2 regions of the Brevibacillus soli genome follow, and region 2 is predicted to be linked to the other one. Evidence: riboswitches for the same ligand, from Rfam matches in the RefSeq annotation. Region 2 holds a riboswitch; the other holds the start of a gene.
The links. Region 2 has a riboswitch for cyclic di-GMP ahead of ACE99V_RS16365 (Flp family type IVb pilin). Riboswitches for the same ligand answer to the same signal wherever they lie in the genome.
Positions count from the first base shown of each region.

Region 1: linked by a shared signal. The riboswitch ahead of ACE99V_RS01940 (PAS domain S-box protein) and the one ahead of ACE99V_RS16365 (Flp family type IVb pilin) in region 2 are both predicted to bind cyclic di-GMP.

Region 1 is NZ_JBIYSM020000003.1:47,564-53,303, reverse strand. Features, by position in the region: gene ACE99V_RS01950 (sensor domain-containing diguanylate cyclase) at 1-821, opposite strand, end outside; gene ACE99V_RS01945 (DUF3870 domain-containing protein) at 847-1,179, opposite strand; gene ACE99V_RS01940 (PAS domain S-box protein) at 1,221-3,062, opposite strand; cyclic di-GMP riboswitch class I at 3,150-3,232, opposite strand; gene ACE99V_RS01935 (right-handed parallel beta-helix repeat-containing protein) at 3,435-4,889, shown strand; gene ACE99V_RS01930 (nitrous oxide reductase accessory protein NosL) at 4,886-5,410, shown strand; gene ACE99V_RS01925 (ABC transporter permease) at 5,428-5,740, shown strand, end outside.
Region 2 is NZ_JBIYSM020000042.1:34,147-39,886, reverse strand. Features, by position in the region: gene ACE99V_RS16375 (hypothetical protein) at 1-1,386, opposite strand, end outside; gene ACE99V_RS16370 (hypothetical protein) at 1,477-1,626, opposite strand; cyclic di-GMP riboswitch class I at 2,005-2,106, shown strand; gene ACE99V_RS16365 (Flp family type IVb pilin) at 2,148-2,324, shown strand; gene ACE99V_RS16360 (Flp family type IVb pilin) at 2,327-2,542, shown strand; gene ACE99V_RS16355 (A24 family peptidase) at 2,635-3,129, shown strand; gene ACE99V_RS16350 (TadE family protein) at 3,126-3,509, shown strand; gene ACE99V_RS16345 (pilus assembly protein TadG-related protein) at 3,525-4,442, shown strand; gene cpaB (Flp pilus assembly protein CpaB) at 4,456-5,229, shown strand; gene ACE99V_RS16335 (CpaE/TadZ family protein) at 5,242-5,740, shown strand, end outside.

The DNA of each region.
Region 1 (5,740 bases), on a different contig from region 2:
ATCAGCGTAACTTCCTGGCCGGGTACCGCCAGAAACCGCTCCAAGTCCTGATGAAAGGCGCGGTAGTTTTTGATTTTGGTCAGCTCGTCCTTGATCGACATTTGATAAACCTTGTCGTAGAGCCGGGCCGTTTCAATGGCGCTGGCCACCTGAAAGCCGATGATTTTCAACAGTTCCTCGTGCTCCTGTTTATAGGCGAACTCCTGATAGGATTGGGCGGAAATAACGCCTTTCACCTGGTCTTTAAGCAGCATCGGGACAAAAATGCATGTGTTGGTGTCGTTGTTTGCATCCCCCCAGCGAACATAAGTAAACGGGTCGGACTCGTCGTGGGTGCGAATATGGATGGTTTCCCTGGTTTGGATGACCTTGGAGACAAAGCCGTCTCCGAATTGCAGCGTAACAGGTCCGTACTTGACTCCGTTGTCAATGCCGATCGGGATGCGGATCTGCGCATCATTCTCATCGTAAAACGCGATGAAAAAGGCATCCGTCCGCATCACGCGGGAAACCAGCTCAAATGCTTTCCAGATAATCTGCTCTTCCTCAAAGGTTTTGGTAAACGTCTGCCCGAGATCGTGCAAAATTTTCAAATGTTCGGAAATCCAGAGCATCTGTTTTACTTTTTCGTTTAGTTTGACAATTTCGTTCAGAAGCAGATGGTGCAACCTTGTCTCCTGTTGAGGCAACTCCGCTGCGATATCCTGCGCCAACCGGTTGATCTCGGCATGCTCCAGCGTTTCAATTCGGTTCAGCATGGACCGATACCGAACCAGCAGTTCATTCGAAAATGATTCCATGATGGAAGCTTCTTCGCGCATTCACAACCCTCCGCCCCTGCTCTCTTTATGCTTGTTTTCTCATCTCGTGATAACGATCCACTGCTGCCCGAATGGCCTGCAGAACCGCTCCCTGCCCCGGGGCCAGAAAGCGCTCCTGTATGACCTGGGGAATGTCTCCCAAACCGTCGGCAATGCTTTTCCCGCGGAGCAATCCGGCCAGATAATCACTCGTTTTATCCATCACAAAGGTAAATGAGGCATCGCAAATCTCTTCGTTTTCAACGTCGATAATCAACACGCAGCCCACCATCGTGGACACCTCGTAAAGCGTCGTTCCTTTCGGGATCTGAGCAAAACCCGCCGCGAGAACGGTGTTTTTGTCTGCATAATCTGTCATCAATGCGCACCTCTATCCAGATAAATCCTGATGCCAATCTGTCAATTGGCAGGGATCGTCACTTCCACCACGGTGCCCTCTCCCTGCTTGCTCATCATCCGTACATGCCCCCGGTGATTTTGAATGATCCGGTAGCTGATCATAAGACCAAGCCCTGTCCCTTTTTCCTTGGTGGTATAGAACGGCTCGCCCAGTTTGGGAATCAGCTCCTCGGGGATCCCCACTCCGCTGTCTTCAAAGCGGATGACGACCTGATCACCGTGGCGCCGCACGCCAATGACAATGTCGCCGCCATTTGGCATCGCTTCTATGCTGTTTTTCAGAAAGTTGATAAATGCCTGTTTCAACTGGTTTTCGTCGCAGCAAATTGGGGGGATTTCCGTTTCCAGTATCAGTTGAATCTGCACTTTTTTCAAGATCGCTTCCGTATCAAGCAGAGTCACCACATGCCTCAACAGGTTGGCCAAATCCCTCTCCTTGAACGAGGTGGAATGAGGTTTTGCCAGCACCAGCAGTTCGCTGACAATCAGTTCGATACGGGTTAGTTCTGACGACATGATGGAAAAGTACTCCTGCTTCTCTCTGCCGTCCGTCTGCATCAGCTGCAAAAAGCCTTTCAACGAGGTTAACGGGTTGCGTATTTCATGAGCGATTCCCGCGGCCAATTGTCCGACCAGCGTAAGTTTCTCGGAGTTCTGCAGAAGTTCCTGGGTCCGCTTGCGTTCGGTAATGTCTCGAACGATGACGTGCACCGCCGGCTGATCCTTGTAGATGGTCGCTATGCCTTTCACTTCCACGTCTATGATTTTGCCGTCGAGGCGAATGAACTTCTGCTCAATCAGTTCCACTTCCTCGTCTAGCGTTACTTTTTGCAACTGTTCCATTATCGTATCATGGTAGTCATTCTGAATGAATGAAAACAACGGGCGTCCAACCAGTTCTTCCTTGGAACCGGCGCCCAAGAGCTTCATTCCCGCCTTATTGATGTAGACAATCAGGCCATCACGGCAGATCATGACGGTCTCGGGTGAGTGTTCAACCAGGCGGCGGTAGCGCTTCTCTCTTTTCCTCAGTTCTTCCTCGGCGTTTTTCCGCTCGTGAATATCTCGCGAAATGCCAATAAATTCCCTGATTCTGCCGGTTCGCTCGTCGTGTACACCCTTGCAGGTTGTTTCCACCCACTTGAACTCGCCTGCCTTGGACTTGATCCGGTTGGTGACAGTAAAGATTCGCCCATCGGCAAGCAGCATCTGGTGCAGATCGCTGAGTGCCTGTACATCGTCGGGATGAATAAATTCAAACAAGGAGTGACCCAACAGATCGTCGGGCACATATCCCAAGAGGGGATAGCATGCCGGTGAAGCGTACAGACAAATCCCTTCGGGTGAGAACTTGGTGATCATGTCGGAAGAATGTTCGGCAATCAGGCGATACCGTTCTTCGCTTTCCCGCAGCTTCTCCTTTTTCTGGATATCGTGCGTGATATCTCGGGTAATGGCGTAAACGCCTGCAATCTGGCCGTCGGCGACAATCGGGAAATTCTTTATGTAGACCTCAATGGAGTGACCCTGCTTATGGACGATGGTTGTCTCGTATTCTTGCAGGTTTCCTTCCGCCGCCTGCCGGAAATGATAGAGTGTGGCTTCCAGCATGTTCGGCTCAATAAACTGCACAAAGGACATGGACCGCAATTCCTCCAGCAAATAGCCGGTCAGCTTCTCACACATGGCGTTTCCGCCGAGAAAGCGGCCGTCCAGGTCCAATGCGTACACTGCGTCAGGGTTATGCTCAAAAAGCGAATGGTATAGTTGCTCAATCCCTTGATGCTCTCTGAAAAACTGCTTTCGAAGCCCGAATGTTCTTCTTGCAAGCACGTCACTCATAGTTTCCCTACCCTTCTTCCGGACGCAGAAAATGGCTACTCCTTACACGGAAATAGCCATCGGTCTTTTCAAACAGTGAAAAAACCTTTCGGTAACCCGGCCATCTTAGCGAACACCTTAGACCCGTGGCTTTGCGTCCCCATCTTTCAACGGGTTTGCCTTTTCGAAGAATTTTCGTTTGACAAAATATTTTATTGTAGTTCCTATTATACATCCTATCTTTCCAATTTCAATCAGGCGTTTCCAAATTTTTGCTCGTGATCATCCTCGGCTCCCCCACGCATGGAGTTGTCAAAACAGGAAACGTTACTGATTTCGTCAAATTTACTAGCCCGGTCGAGTCATTTCAAACGGACCGAGAATTGATATTCTGTGAGTGTAGGTATCAAGGCTAAAAACAAGGGGGGAGAAAACCTGTTCAGGAAAGGGAACAACCGCAGCATTCACCGCCTTCTGTTGGTGACAGCGATCGCCGTTTGGACGCTTTCCGGACTCGGGATTGCTACCGCTGCTCCAATATCCTTGCAGGCTATGGTTGATCAGGCAAAGCCAGGCGAAACCATAACCATCCCAGCAGGAAAATATGAAGGACCGATTCGGGTTGAGCATCCCGTCGTTTTACAAGCGCAGGGTACAGTTGAGATCATCAGTACCGGCAGTGAGAGCGTCATGACCATCCTCTCCGATCGCGTCACGGTTCGGGGCATTCATATCGTGGACACCCGTTTGAACGGATCCAATGCGTCTCTGGTCGTCAAGGGGAGCCATAATGTCTTGGAGCGCATTACGATTGAAACGATGGGGACAGGAATCCAGCTGCGGGATGCGCACGACAATACCTTGCGGGAGCTGCGTGTGGTGGGAAAAGTGGAAGACAGTGAGCAACCCTACTATAGCGGAGGGCACAATCACGGCGATCAGGCAAACCCGACAGGGAAAGACGCGGCAAAACGTCTGGTGGATCCGGTCAAAAAAGGAAACGGCATTGATTTGGACCAGTCCCATCGGAACCGGATTGTGTCCAGCAGCGTTGACAACATGTTTGACGGAATTTATTTGGAGAATAGTAATTTTAACTATATCGAAAACAATCGCGTGGAAAGATCCCGCTACGGCTATCACTTTATGGGTGTGGAAAACATGTGGTTACTGCACAATACGGGGAGCCAAAACGTGACGGGAGCCATGCTGATGGAAACGACGAAAGCTGTGGTGCGCGACAACCGTTTTGTCAAACAGAGCGATAATCCCAACTCCCAGGGAATCCTCCTGTTTGATGTCACGGACTCGCAGATCGTAAGCAACAGGATCGAGGGAAATCGCGTTGGCATGTATGTGGAAAAATCCAGCGGCAACCGCTTTCTGGGGAACCAAATCAAACAGAACTTTATCGGCATGCAGGTAAGAGAATCGTCGGAAAATGTCGTGACGAAAAACGATTTTGTTTCCAACGTCATTCAAGCCCAAGCCCAAGACAGCAAGAACAACAAGCTGGACGGCAACTACTGGGATAACATGCAGGGCATCGATCTGGATGAAGACGGTCAAAGCAATCTCCCGTACGAAATGAATCCGTTCTTCCTGGCCTTGACCGAAGCAGTACCGCCGTATCAACTGTTCTTTCAAGCCCCCGGATTTGTTTTTTTGGAAGGGTTGTTTACTACCGGTTCGGGGACGACGATCAGGGACGAGGCCCCGTTGATGAGACCGGCATTGGCGCAAATGGAGAGCCCAGAGCCGGTCCAGCATGTAGAGCTACTCGGACTCAGTACGCTGTTGATCTTGGGAACCTGTTTAAACATGTATGTAGGGGTGAGAAGGAAATGAAAAAACTGTGGATGGTGTTCGTAGCGCTGATGACCATTTCCGTACTGATGGCGGGATGCGGCAAGCAAGAGGCACAGCCGGTTGACATAGCGGAGGGCGTTGATAAATGTGAAGTATGTCACATGCACATTGCCAATGACCATCATGCGACGGAAATCGTGCTAAAAGACGGAAAAACGTTGAAATTTGATGATATCGGGTGCATGTATCGCTGGTTGAAGGAAAACGGCAAAGAACAGGTGGATGTTCAGTTTGTTCGTGATTATTACTCACAGGAGTGGGTAAAAGCGGAAAATGGCGCTTATGCCTATGACAAAAGCTTTAAGACACCAATGGGCTACGGAATTTACTCGTTCAAAGACAAATCAACTGCAGAATCGTTTGTAAAAGAACAACATGCCGGCGTGATCATGACTTCCCAGGAGTTGGACAGCCATAGCTTTGAAAGCAGTATGAAGATGCATAAACAGGGGCACGATGGCGGACACAAAAGCTCTGAGCAGCAAAGCACGCACAAATAGTGGAGGAAGTGGCGGGCATGCACGTAGATAAAATCGCAAAACGCGAGGTCAAAATCGGGTTTCGCAACCCATGGGCGTATTCATTTATGGCCCTTTTTTCTTTGTTCACTCTGGCCTTGTTGATCATCCAATCCCAGTCTTACATGGAGGGATACACGTACACAACCGGGAGCATGCTCAATTTGATCCTGTATCTGCTTCCATTGATGACGATGCTGCTCGGCTCTTTTTCCGTTACGGCAGAAAAAGAAGAGGGGAGCTGGCAACTCTTGTCCACCTACTCGCTTACATCGGGGGCGTTTATGTGGGGAAAGTATATCGGACTGGCTG
Region 2 (5,740 bases):
CATGGCCACAATCGTGGTTACCAACAAACCGATCGCGACGGGATACAGGTTGCGCCGTGCCAGCTCGAACGGATCGACGCCGCAGATGGCCGCTGCCGGAATCAGCGCCCAGGGGATGATCGTGCCGCCGCCTACCCAGATCGCCGCCACCTGGCCCAAGGCCGTCAGTGTAGCAGCTCCCGTGCCGAGAGCGGTAGCAAACAGCTGTGCGAGCGAGCCCGCGAGCGTAATGCCAGAGAAGCCGGAACCGTCAAGACCCGTAATCACCCCGACCGCTGTCAACGTCAGGGCGGCCACTTCTTTGCTGAGTGGAATCGTGTGGGCCAGAGCGACCCCCAGATCGTTGACAATGCCGTTGGAGCCGGTTGGAAGCACTTCCCCGAACACCTTCACAAACCCGCTGTCGCCCATGTAGAAAAAGGCTGCGATGGGGATTACCGGACCAAACACTTTAAATCCGAACTGGAACCCTTTGATCAGGTTGGTTGTCACCTGCTCAAGGGCAGCGCTCTTATGTCCGATCAAGGTGATGAGCAGGAGAATCAGCAGAGAAGTTCCGCCAACCAGCGCAGTCGCGTCGCCGCCTTTCAGGTCAAACGAAAACATCGCCATGACGTCCAGTAGAAAGAGCACAGGAACCAGTGCCGCCAGCCAGGTGCGAGCTGTCTCAGAGATGGCAACGCGCGCTTCCGACGGCTGTACTTCGTGAGTAGCCGCCACTTCCTGATTCACACTGAGCAGACCGCTCTTCATATCCTTGCGCAAGTACCAGAACGCGGTGACGGTCGTCACCAACCCCATTACGATGACGAGCGGTACGCTTGCAAAGATCACATCTTCGACAGGGATACCCGCCGCTTTCGCAGTCAAGGTGGGAGCGCCCTGGATGATGAAGTCACCTGACAGGGCGATCCCGTGGCCAAACAGGTTCATTGCAACGGCTACTCCCAGAGCGGGCAGACCCACGCGCAGCGCAACGGGCAGCATCACGGCCCCGATCAGAGCGACGGCAGGAGACGGCCAGAAAAACCAGGAGATCACCATCATCACAATCCCGATTACCCAGTACGCCAATGCAGGGGTTCGCACCAGCCTGGTCATCGGGCGAATCATCGTCTCATTTACGCCCGTTTCGGTCAGGACGTGGCTCATCGCCACAATAATACAAATCACGAGAATCGTAGGTAAAAGTTCGGTGATGGCATAGATGAAGCTGCCAAATATACCTCCCACGGAAGCGGTGATGGAACCGGTCGCCGTGAGACCGAGGAAAGAGATGCCCAAAATGCTTACCAGGCTTGTATCACGCCGCATGATCATCATGCCGATGATCAGGAGTACAAACAGGACGTATACGCCATGCAGCCATACAAGATCAACACCCATGTCTCCCATCCTCCTTTGTCTCGTGTTGCAAGGGATGACCCTTGCTTCACAGTATGCGGAGGGAGGAGCATGGGTGAAAGCGGATACACCCTATGAAAGTTTGCTGTGATGCAGCACGCGCCACACTTCCCACATCAGGTGGTGGGTCACGTGATCAAGCTCCTCCGTGCGGTTGAGGATCTTGTAGATGCGTTCCATCAGGGAGTTGTATTCTTCTTCGGACAACTGAAGCTGAGGCATTTCCCATCCTCCTACGATCAATTTATCCCCATTTTTCCCATCAGACGAGCCTTCCTAATCAGTTCGCCAGGTAGAATTGCATAGCCTGTTTCTTTCAAACTAGATTGCAAGCCCTATTTTTCCCGGAATAACCGACATCTACATACATGAGCATAGCACTACATTAAAAAATGTTAAAAAATAGTAAATGGAATAAAAATAAAGACTTGTCCTACTTCCGCACTATCGCCTGAGACTGATGAAGGAGGTCTGAAGAACGTCGTATTTCCAGATATTGTCTCGAGGTAAGTTCTGGAAATCTGTCTTCAGGCAGGGATAAAATTCCATCTTTCAGCATGTTTATTCGACATATTTTGACGGTATAGTGAGAGTGCAAGCAGCATACAGAGGCAAACCTGTCGAAAGTCAGGGACGCAAAGCCACGGGTCTACGTCCAGTCATTCTACCTGAGCAGCTGGATAAGACAGCCGGGTTGCCCTCCAATATTCGCTTGCAAACACATATCAAAAGGAGGAAAAAGTATGGAAATCGTAAAGCGCATGTTTGTCGAGGAAGAGGGACAAGGAATGGTGGAGTATGGTCTGATTATCGGCCTGATTGCCATTCTTCTGATCGGCGGCCTTACTGCAATGCGAGGCGGTTTGGAAAACATCTTTGGCGACATCGGCACCACCCTTACGAATACAAACGCTCCGTAGGAATGAAGTTGGTTGCCCTGACAGAGTTCATGGATCGAATGGTGTGGGAAGAAGACGGACAAGGCCTGGTGGAATACAGCCTGACCATCTTTTTGATCGCCATTGTTCTGGTTAGTTCGCTCAGTCAAGTACAAGTCAGTCTTTCGACAATTTACACAAGAATCCTGGAAGCATTCAACGAAACAAATCAAGGTACATCAGTCAGCCCGACGAACTAATCAATTATTCGTACCCTAATCGAGAAAGTCCTACTCCGCTGGGGTAGGGCTTTCCTATATCCTGATGCCTGGTAAAGAAGGAGCGGTTCTGCATGACGATAGGCATTGATCTGATGGTCTTATTACCTCTCCTGTTCGTTGCCATGTGGCTTGATCTCCGGTACCGACGAATTCCCAACTGGCTTACGTTTTCCGGTATCCTGTCCGCTTTTCTTGTTCACGGGCTGGAAAAAGGGACCGCCGGTTTGCTTCCAACTGCAATCGGATTTGTCGCAGGAGTACTCATTCTCCTCATTCCCTTTGCCAAAGGCGGCATGGGGGCGGGAGACGTAAAACTGCTCGCGATGATCGGCGCTTGGATGGGGGTTCAGTTCCTTTTTCCTGCCTGTTTGTGGATGGGTATGGTCGGGCTTTTTCTATCATTATACGCGATTTGGCGCGAGCGAATCTGGAGACTGGCCTTGTACGGATTGTCGTTGAAAGGTGTCACAACAGGTGTAAAAGTGCCATATGGAATCGCGATCGGCCTCGGTACCTTGATCGAGATTGGCAGAAACGTCTGGAAGTCGGGAGGCGGGGCGTTGTGATTCGCGATGAAAAAGGGTCCGCCCTGGTTGAGATGGCGTTGGTGATGCCCATTCTCCTGCTGCTTTTGTGCGGCATTGTGGAATTTGGGAGGGTGTTTCACGCATACATCGTTGTTCAGCAAGCTGCGCGAGATGCGGTCCGTTACGCAAGTCTGGGCAGCAGTAACGACGTTTTGCAATCCGTGATTGAACAGGACATGACGTCTCTTGATGTAACACGCATGCGTTATGAAGTGCGGCCAAGCGAAAGCGAGAGGACGGCCGGAGAAACGGTCACCGTTGACATTACCTACGATCACGCGCTGTTAATACCCTATCTGCGCGGAGTGATCCCGGATACCATATCGCTGAACTCCGAGATTTCCATGCGAATGGAGTAGGAGGATGGAACGAGAATGAAAAAGATTGGGTATCGATTGCTTCGTGAGGAAAACGGCAATGTCAGCCTGATCGTGGCAGGGGGAATGGTTGTTTTTTTATTGTTCCTTGCTCTCGTCGCTGACGTCGGCATGTTATACGTACGGCAGCAAAAGCTGCAAAATGCGTTGGATGCTGGCGTGTTGGCCGGCATTCAGAAAATCATCTACTCGAAGGCGGAAGCGGAAGAGACGGCACGATTCTATGTGCAATCAAACGGCGCGGGCTCGTTTGGTGTGGAGGCAGATCCTGCGAAGCTAACGATTTCCGCAGACGGAGAAGAGACGGTATCGCTTTCGTTTGCCAAGATCATGGGAGTGAACGCATCCCATGTCCGGGCGGACGCAAAAGCACGAGCGGGGACAACGGTAGCGATGACAGGATTGGTGCCGATCGGCGTACCCGATCAGACGTTTAAGTACGGTCAGCTTTATGAACTAAGTGAAGAAGCGGGAGAGGGCTACTCGGGTAATTACGGCTTCCTGGATCTTGGCGGCGGAGGAGCGAGTGCTCTGACGAATAATATTCGCTACGGGTACGAAGGAGAGATTGAAGTTGGAGACAAAATTCCTACCAAAACAGGAATTAATCACGGTCCTGTAAAAGGGGCGATTCAATTCCGAATGGATCAAGATATAGACAGATCCGAGTGCCAATCCTATCAAACCGCCGACCGCAGCTGCCATAGAATCATGTTCCTTCCGGTCATTGACTCCCTCGATGTCAACGGCAAAAAACCAGTCACCGTCTTGGGTTTTGCTGCTTTTTTTCTGGAAGGAACAGAGGGAAGCGGCGGAGACATGATCATTACAGGCAGGTTTTTACGCATGGTAACTCCGGGAGAGCTCGGGTCAGGGAAAAATTACGGCGTTTACTCAGTAAAATTAACGGAATAACCGAGGTGAAGCCATGAAACGAAAGGGAAGCCTGCTGATCATATCCATCTTGTGTGCGATGGTAACCACCTATTTGATCTACATGTTTTTGCAGCAAAAAGTGAAGGAAGCAAGTCCCAAGGAAACCACACGCACCGTTATCGTAGCAGCGACCACCATTCCGCCGCACACGATCATTACCGACAAGATGGTGAAGCCGGTACAGGTCCACTGGAAAAGCATACATTCCGATGCCGTAACAGATATGTCGGGAGTTGTTGGAATGGTCAGCTTGCAAACATTTGTCGAAGATGAGGTCATCTTACGGCCAAAAGTGGCCAAGGTCCAGGGTTCCAACCTGTTCGCCATGCAAATTCCCGACGGGCTTAGAGCCATGAGCATTTCGTACTCCAATGTCAAAGGAGCAGGTGGTTTGATTGTGCCGGGAGATCGCGTGGACGTGCTGGTAGCGTATACGGCAGAAGATTTAAAAATTTCTCAGGACATCGTCAAAGTGACTCTGCAAAACATCCCGGTACTGGCGGTGGGAAAAGTTCACGAGGAACCCATTGATCAAAAACCTCAAAGTCAACAGTCAGAAGGCAAAGACGACGCCAAAAAATCGGCAGAGGACGGCAAGAAGGAACAGGGGGGCTCCACCATCACGCTTGCCGTTACGCCATCGCAAGCGGAATCACTTGGCTTTGCTGAATCGTATGGTGAAATCCGCCTTCTGCTGCGGGCCCCGCAGGACAAGAAAAACGTGAATACGTTTGGCGTTCAGACGAATACAGCCTTAATGCGATAGGAGGGGAGTCAGTTGCCGGCGATTCGTGTATTGTTAGTGGATGACTCAGCTGAGACGAGAACCAACCTGAATAAGCTGCTCTCCTTCGAAGATGAAATTGAAGTGGTCGGCGAGGCCGAAAACGGCGCGGATGCTTTGGAAAAGACGTTGAAATTGCATCCTGACGTCGTTTTGATGGACATCAACATGCCGGTATTGGACGGATTGAAGGCGACGGAGAAGATCTCGCTCGTTTCCCCGAAAACGGCAGTCATCATGGTCTCTGTCCAGGACGACCCGGACTACTTGCGAAAAGCCATGATGGCCGGAGCGAAAGAGTTTCTGGTAAAACCGGTATCCTCCGAGCAGCTTGTCGCCACCATACTGGACGTGTACACCTTGGAGGTAAAGCGGCGTTCACGCAGAGAAACGACGTTTCTGGAGGATCATTTTGTCAATAAACCAAAAGCCCTTTGTCTGGTCAGTGCCAAGGGAGGAGTCGGGAAAACCACCATGGCGACCAATTTGGCAA